2 regions of the Actinoplanes sp. NPDC026670 genome follow, and region 1 is predicted to be linked to the other one. Evidence: riboswitches for the same ligand, from Rfam matches in the RefSeq annotation. Region 1 holds a riboswitch; the other holds the start of a gene.
The links. A riboswitch is a leader RNA that binds a small molecule or an ion and turns the genes downstream of it on or off. The one in region 1 is predicted to bind S-adenosylmethionine.
Positions count from the first base shown of each region.

Region 2: linked by a shared signal. The riboswitch ahead of AB0E94_RS38715 (aminotransferase class V-fold PLP-dependent enzyme) and the one ahead of thrC (threonine synthase) in region 1 are both predicted to bind S-adenosylmethionine.

Region 1 is NZ_JBEZXU010000031.1:82,808-86,932, reverse strand. It holds gene AB0E94_RS28265 (alpha/beta fold hydrolase) at 1-475, shown strand, start outside; gene AB0E94_RS28260 (ABC transporter permease subunit) at 549-1,418, shown strand; gene AB0E94_RS28255 (GNAT family N-acetyltransferase) at 1,480-2,388, shown strand; SAM riboswitch class I at 2,481-2,619, shown strand; gene thrC (threonine synthase) at 2,629-3,912, shown strand.
Region 2 is NZ_JBEZXU010000056.1:58,165-62,289, reverse strand. It holds gene AB0E94_RS38720 (EAL domain-containing protein) at 1-1,663, opposite strand, end outside; gene AB0E94_RS38715 (aminotransferase class V-fold PLP-dependent enzyme) at 1,718-2,929, opposite strand; SAM riboswitch class IV at 2,947-3,061, opposite strand; gene AB0E94_RS38710 (DUF1684 domain-containing protein) at 3,136-3,921, shown strand; gene AB0E94_RS38705 (M20/M25/M40 family metallo-hydrolase) at 3,931-4,125, shown strand, end outside.

The sequences.
Region 1 (4,125 bases):
CCTGCCGGAGCTGCTGGTGCTCGACGAGCCGACGGACGGACTGGACCCGCCGCAGATCGCCGAGATGCGCCGTGTCCTGCAGCGGTACGCCACCGACGGCCGGGCCGTGCTGGTCTCCAGCCACCTGCTCGCCGAGGTGGAGCAGACCTGCACCCACGCGGTCGTCGTCAACAAGGGGCGGATCGTCGCGTCCGGCCCGGTCAGCGACATCGTCGGGGACTCCCCGTCGGTGCAGCTGGACGTCTCGGACGTGCCGGCGGCCACCCGGATCCTTCAGGACCTGGGGGTGGCCTCGGTCAAGACCGAAGGCCCCAACGGCCTGATCGTCGACATGAACGGCACGGCCCGCTCCGAGGTGGTGGCCTCCCTGGTCGGCGCCGGCATCGGGGTGGACCGGCTGGTGCCACGCCGCCGCCTGGAGGACGCGTTCCTGTCCCTGGTCGGCGACAACTCGCGAGGAAGTGGAGACCGATGAGCGAGCTGGCGAGCGAATCAATCAGCACAGGTTCAACGTCGTCGCGACACCGGAGCGCAGCGGAGGTGGCGCGATGACCACGTTGGAGGCGGCTTCGGGCTACAAGCCGTCGCGCACCATGCCGCTCTGGGCCGAGGTGCGCCGGCAGGCGTCCCGGCGGCGTACCCAGCTGGCGCTCGGTTTCATGGTCCTGTTGCCGTTGATCGTGCTGGCCGCCTTCGAGTTCGGTGGTGGCGGCGGTGGCGACGACGACGGCAACGGCGGCGGCGCGTTCAGCAGCATGTCCGACCTGGCCACCTCCGGCGGGCTGAACTTCGCGCTCTTCGGTCTCGCCGTGTCGGCCGGGTTCCTGCTGGTGGTGGTGGTCGCGCTGTTCTTCGGCGACACGGTGGCCAGCGAGGCGAGCTGGGGCAGCCTGCGCTACCTGCTGGCGATCCCGGTCCCGCGGGCCCGGCTGCTCGGCGTCAAGCTGACCGTCGCCGCCGGCTATTCGCTGCTGGCCATGCTCCTGCTGGTCGGCACCAGCCTGCTGGTCGGCACCCTGCGGTACGGCTGGTCCCCGATGGGCAGCACGATCGCCGCCGAGATCCCGCCCGGCGAGGGTCTGCTGCGGCTGCTGGGGATCTGCGCCTATCTGGCGACCACCCTGCTCGTGGTGGCCGGCCTGGCGTTCCTGCTGTCCGTGCTGACCGACGCCGCTCTCGGTGCGGTCGGCGGCGCGGTGCTGCTCTGGATCCTGTCCAGCATCCTGGACCAGATCGAGGCGCTCGGCAGCATCCGTAACGGCCTGCCGAGCCACTACTCGGACGCCTGGATGGGCCTCCTCTCGACTCCGGTGCAGAGCGAGGACCTGGCGAAGGGGGCGATCTCCGCGATCGTCTACGCGACCCTGTTCTGGGGCATCGCCTTCTACCGCTTCACCCGCAAGGACGTCACCTCCTGACGGTGTGCCCCGGTCGCAATTGGGTTGACGGCCGGGGCACCCGCACGGTGGCATGACGGCCGTGACGGCTGACTTCTCGATCCGCCCGGCCCACCCCGACGACGCCGCGGCGTCGGCCGCGCTCCGCGCCGTGGTCCACCCCTATCTGGTCCGTGGTGAGGCCTCCACCCGCCGCACGTTCGCCGACCCACCACCCGGCGGGGACCGGATCTACCTGCTGGCCGAGAGCAACGGTGGGATCATCGGCCAGGCCTCGGCCTTCCGGGACACCCGCTCGTCGGATGCCGGCTTCGGCCGGATCGCGTTGCACGTGCACCCGCAGCACCGGGGCCGGGGTGTCGGCACGGCTCTGCTCACCGAGGCGACCACCCATCTGCGGTCGATCGGGGTGTGCCGGGCGAGTTGCTGGGCCCGGCCGGAGTCGGCCGGGTTCGCCCGCGCCCACGGGTTCGAGCCGTCCCGCGAGATGCGTTTCTCGGGCCTGGACCTGACCGGGTTCGGCGATCGGCCGTTCGTGCCGGCGCCACCCGGGATCCAGGTGGTGCGGCTGCGCGAGGTGACCGAGGAGGCGCTGTACGCGGCGGATGTGGCGGCCGCGACGGACGAGCCGGGTGAGGCACCGCCGCAGCCCACGCCCTACCCGCTGTGGCGTTACGAGATCTGGGACGAGCCGGGCCTGGACCGGGACACCAGCATCGCCGCCGTCGCGGACGGCGTGATCGTGTCGTTCTCGCTGGTGCTGCGGGACGGCGACCGGATGTGGTCGGACATGACCGCCACGGTTCCGGAGCATCGCGGCCGTGGTCTGGCCCGCCTGGTCAAGTACGCGGCCCTGCGCCGCGCCGCGGCCTCCGGCGTACGAACCGCCTACACCAGCAACGCCGAGGAGAACAAGCCGATGCTCGCGGTCAACGACCGGCTCGGCTACCGCACGGTGGCCACCCAGGTGTCCTGCGTGGCTCAGCTCTGAGAAGTCAGCCCCGAGAAGGAGGTGGCTCACACATCGGGAAGACCGTGTGGCGTACGCGGGATCTCGTCGTAAGGTGTTGGAAACAACTGAATACCTCATCCAGAGGGGCAGAGGGATACGGCCCGACGAAGCCCCGGCAACCACCGCGCAGCGATTCTCGATGACGAGCCGCGCGTGGCAGGTGCTAATTCCGTCCCCGTTTCGGCAGGTCGCCGCGGGGAAAGATGAGAGGAAACTCTGATGACGTCTGTCGTTGACGCACCCTCGACCACCTCCACGTCGCCCGCTCGTGGCCTGATCTGTCGCGCTTGCAGCTCCGAGTACCCGCTGGCCGCGCAGCACGCTTGTTACGAGTGTTTCGGCCCGCTCGAGGTCGCCTACGACGAGGCGGCGCTCGCGCGGGTGACCCGGGCCCAGATCGAGGCGGGCCCGCAGAACATCTGGCGTTACGCGGCCCTGCTGCCGGCCGGCCAGGACCCGGCGACCCGGGTGACCCTCGACCCGGGCCTGACCCCGCTGGTGGCGGCCCCGCAGCTGGCCGCCGCGGTCGGCATCGAGGCCCCGCTCTACGTCAAGGACGACTCGCAGAACCCGACGCACTCGTTCAAGGACCGGGTCGTCTCGGTGGCCCTGACCGCGGCCAAGGAGTTGGGCTTCAAGCGGTTCTCCTGCGCCTCGACCGGCAACCTGGCCAACTCGGTCGCCGCCCACGCGGCCCGGGCCGGTGTGCCGAGCATCGTCTTCATCCCGTCCGACCTCGAGCCGGGCAAGATCATCACGACCGCGGTGTACGGCGGCGAGCTGGTCGCCATCGAGGGCTCCTACGACGACGTGAACCGGCTGTGCAGCGAGCTCGTGGAGACCGACGAGTTCGAGGACACCGCGTTCGTGAACGTGAACGTCCGCCCGTTCTACGCCGAGGGCTCGAAGACGCTGGGCTACGAGGTGGCCGAGCAGCTCGGCTGGCGCATCCCGGCCCAGGTGGTCATCCCGATGGCCTCCGGCGAGCTGCTCACCAAGGTGGACAAGGCGTTCTCCGAGCTGGTCGAGATCGGACTGGCCGAGGCCCCGGAGGGCGGCTGGACGGTCTTCGGCGCCCAGTCCGAGGGCTGTAACCCGATCGCGGTCGCCCTGCACGCCGACACCGACGTGATCACCCCGGTGAAGCCGACCGGCATCGCCAAGTCGCTGAACATCGGTGACCCGGCCGCCGGGCCGTACGCGATCGAGGCCGTGAAGCGCACCGGCGGCTGGATGGACTACGCGAACGACGACGAGATCCGGGCCGGCATCCGGCTGCTCGCCGAGACGACAGGCATCTTCGCCGAGACCGCCGGCGGCACCACCGTCGCGGTGCTCAAGAAGCTGGTGGCCAGTGGCAAGCTCGACCCTGCCAAGGAGACCGTCGTCTACAACACCGGCGAGGGCCTGAAGACGCTCGACGCGGTGGCCGGCCAGGTTGGACCGACCCACACGATCAAGCCGTCGCTGCGCGGCGCCCGGGAGGCCGGCCTGCTCGGCTGACCCCGTTACGGGTCGTCCGAGCGGACGGGCGAAGGTCACCAATTCGTGACCAACTCTCACTGACTGTCACCGACGATCAGCCGGTTGTCAGAATTACCTCCTCCGAGGACTTGCACTCCGATCTCCGGATGGGCAGGATGCTCTCTGCGGGAGGACGCGACGCCGTACGAGGCCCCTCACCAGAGCTTGGCGACAATCTCCAGAGGGTCCCAA
Region 2 (4,125 bases), on a different contig from region 1:
CGATCAGGCCGGTCTCCTCGGCGGCCAGGATGAAGTGGAACGGGCTGAGGATCTCGCCCTCCGGGGTGCGCATCCGGACCAGCGCCTCGGCGCCGGCGATCCGGCCGGTCACGGTGGAGACCACGGGCTGGAACCAGAGCGGCAGGGTGAGCCGCGGGTCGCCGGCCAGGGCCCGGCGGACCCGGGCCTCGGCGGCGATCTTCTCCTGTACGGGCACCCGCAGCTCGTCGGTGAACACCTGGACCCGGTTGCCGCCGGCCCGCTTGGCCGCGTACATCGCGGTGTCGGCGGCCAGCACCACGTCGTCGGCGAGGGCGGGGCCGGCCGCCGTGGTGACGCCGATGCTGCAGGCGACGGGCAGCTCGTAGCCGCCGACCGCGAGGGGCTCGGCCAGCGAGGTGAGGATGCCGTCGGCGACCCGCAGGCCGGTGCCGGACGGTCCGGTCAGCGCGACGATGAACTCGTCGCCGCCGAGCCGGGCGAGCAGCGATCCGGCCGGGATCACGTGGGTGAGCCGGACCGCGAGGGCCCGCAGCACGTCGTCGCCGGTGGTGTGCCCGGCGCCGTCGTTGATCGACTTGAAGCGGTCCACGTCCAGGTAGATGACGCTGACCGGGTCGGTGGCGGCCCTCAGCATCTCGGTCAGGTCCTGCTCGAACGCCTTGCGCGACAGCAGGCCGGTGAGCGAGTCGTGCCGCACCTGGTAGCGCAGCTCGGCCTCGTGGTCGCGGACCGCGGTGACGTCGTTGCAGTGCACGAAGATCAGCCGCAGGCCGCCGTCGCGGTCGTAGAGGCCGGTGGCGTGGGTCTGCACCCAGATCAGCGCGCCGGTGTCGGTACGCATGTACTGCCGGGTCATCGTGATCGGCTCACGGGTCTGGGTGAGCAGGTGGGCGTACCGCGGCTCGTCCGGCTGCATCGGGCGCAGCGGCAGGTCACGGACCGTGAAGCCGGCGGGCAGTTCGTCGGGCAGGCGCAGCCAGGTCCGGTAGGCCGCGTTGGTACGCAGCAGCCGGCCGTCGGTGGCGAACATCGCCATCGGCACCGGCGTCTCGTCGAAGGCGACGCTGAGCTGGGCCTGGCTCTCGCTCAGGTGCTCCTCGGCGCGCTGCTCCTCGATCTCGTTGAACCGCCACGCGACCAGCTGGAACGCCGCGGCGCAGAGCACCGCGGCGCCGTGCAGCAGCGCCCAGACCATCGGGTGCTGCTGCGCCGAGTGGTTGCCGAAGGTGTGGTCGGCCACCACCACCCCGAAACCGGCGTGGTGCAGCGTGGTGCCGACCAGGAAGCCGCCGAACGGCGCCCAGTCGCGGTAGAGGGCCAGCGCCGGGATCAGGATGAAGAAGCTGAAATGCGCCTCGGTGAGGCCCTGGCAGACGGCCACGAACCCGCCGCAGGCGGCGACGTAGCCGAGCGCCACCGCGAGGGACCGGACCCGGCGGTTCTTCGCCAGGGTGGCCGTCATCAGACCGGCCAGCACCAGCCCGTCGGTGATCAGCAGGTCGTCCGCGTGGGCGCCCCGGAGCACGCCGAACACGGTGAGGAACACCATGCACAGCCCGAGCAGCACCGTGAGCAGCCGGTGCCGGCCCGCCCAGTCCTCGTCGTTGAGCCTCCCCCCGGCCGGAAGCCGGTCGCGGAGTCTCGCCATCCACGTCGCCACGAACGCAGCATCGGCCGGTTGGGGTGCACGTCACAGGACCGGGCCGGTTGTAGGTCAGGTGCGATCCGCCCGGAGCACCGCGGCCAGCGCGGTGACCGCCCGGTCCACGTCGTGTTCGGTGCTGCCCAGGCCGAAGCTGATCCGCAGCAGCCCGGTGACGCCGTCGCCGCACGCGCCGGCCCGGTCGCCGCCGGCCAGGCGGCGGACCAGCGGGTGGGCGCAGAACTGGCCGGCCCGGACGCCGATGCCGTGCTCCCGGCCCAGCCGCTGGGCGACCTCGGCCGGGTCGTGGCCGGGCAGCGCCAGCGACACGATGCCCACCCGCGGGTGGTCCGGGCCGAACAGGCTGACCTCGATCGCGCCCGGCACCTCGCCCAGCCCGGACCGCAGCCGGGCCAGCAGCCGCTGCTCGTGCTCGTGCAGGGCGGCCCGGCCGGCCACGGCCAGCGCCTCGCAGACCGCGGCCAGGGCCACCGCGCCGAGCAGGTTGGGGGTGCCGCCCTCGTGCCGGGCCGGCCCGGTGGCCCAGGTCAGATCACCGGGACGGTCACCGACCGCGGCGCTCGCGCCACCACCGGCGAGGTACGGCTGAGCCGCGTCCAGCCAGTCGGAGCGGCCGACCAGCACCCCGGCCCCGAACGGCGCGTACAGCTTGTGGCCGGAGAAGGCCAGGTAGTCGGCGCCCAGGTCGTCGAGGTCGACCGGGACGTGCGGGGCGAGCTGGGCGGCGTCGACGACCACCCGGGCGCCGTACGAGTGCGCCACGTCGGCCAGCGCACGCACCGGCCACACCTCGCCGGTGACGTTGCTCGCCCCGGTGACGGTGAACACCACCGGCCCGGTCAGCGCGTCGAGCGCCAGCTTGAGGACGGCGACCGCGTCGTCGGGCGAGGCGGGGGCGGGCAGCCGCAGCGGGTTCGGCCAGGGCAGCAGGTTGGCGTGGTGCTCGCCCTCGAACTGCACGGTGGTGGTGCCCGGCGGCAGGGCGCGGGCCAGCAGGTTGAGGGCGTCGGTGGTGTTCCGGGTGAAGATCACCGTGTCGCCGGGGCGGGCGCCGGCGAACTCGGCCACCACGTCGCGGGCCAGCTCGTACGCGAGGGTGGACGCCTGCGAGCGCACTCCGGTGCCGCGGTGCACGCTGCCGTACCGGGGAAGGAGGTCCTGGACGGCATCGGCGGCGGCCCGCACACAGGGGGCCGACGCCGCGTAGTCGAGGTGAACGAAGTCGCTGCCGTCGGAGATGACGTCGAGCGGGGAAGATGGCATGACCGCGCCTCCACGGGTTCGCCGTTTTGCCGCTGTCGGTCGACAACGGCCCGGTCCTCACCCGGGGCACCCCGTCGCGAACGGAAGGGTTGCCGGCCAGCAAGCCGGGGCTGTGTGCTGGCACTCATGACCTGCCGCCGAAATTAGCAGATGTCACGGCCCTCGTCCATTTCCCACGCGAAGAGTAGGGAATACAGTCGATGTTCATGACGACCTCGTTCCAGCAGCAGTGGGACCAATGGCACGCCGAGCACGAGAGCCGGCGCGCCGATCCGCACGGCTTCCTCGCGATCACCGGCCTGCACTGGCTCACCGAGACGCCGCAGAGCTTCGACGACGCGCCCGGCGCGTGGAGCACCGGGCCGTCCGGGGTCACCGTCGCCCTGGCCGAGGGTGAGTCGCTGACCGGCCCGGACGGCACGATCACCGGCACCCACACGTTCGAGCCGATCGAGGAGCGCGGCGACGTGATCGTGGAACACGGCGACGTGCACATCGAGATCGCCCGGCGTGGCGGCTACGACGTGGTGCGGCCCCGGAGCCCGCGCAGCGCGCTGCTCACCGCGTACCCCGGCACGCCCGCCTACCCGGCCGACGAGAAGTGGGTGGTGACCGGGCGGTTCGTGCGGTTCGACGAGCCGCGGCCGACCACCGTGGGGTCGGTGGCCGAGGGCATCGAGCACGTGTACGAGTCGCCGGGGCGCATCGAGTTCGAGGCGGGCGGCGAGTCGCTGTCGCTGATCGCGTTCAACGGCAGCACGCCGGGGTCGCTGTCCGTGCTGTTCACCGACGCGACCTCGGGGCTGACCACCTACGCGGCTAACCGGAGCCTGGCGGTCGCCGCGCCGGCCGCGGACGGCACCGTGACGCTGGACTTCAACCGGGCCACCAACCTGCCGTGCGCGTACGTCGACTTCGCGACCTGCCCGCTGCCGCCGGCCGGCAACAAGCTGCCGGTCGCGGTCGAGGCGGGCGAGAGGATTCCGGCGTAGGGTCCGTCCATGGAGGACCTCGCGGCGCTGATCGCGATCCGCTCGACCGCGGATCGCCCGGACGAGCTGCGGCGTGCGCTCGACCTGCTGCTCACGGTCGCCGGCCCGGCTTTTCGGGTACGGAGATTCGAGTCCCGTGGCAGGCCGAGCGCGCTGCTGACCGTCCCCGGCCGGCCCGGCCCGCCGCGGGTGATCCTCAACGCG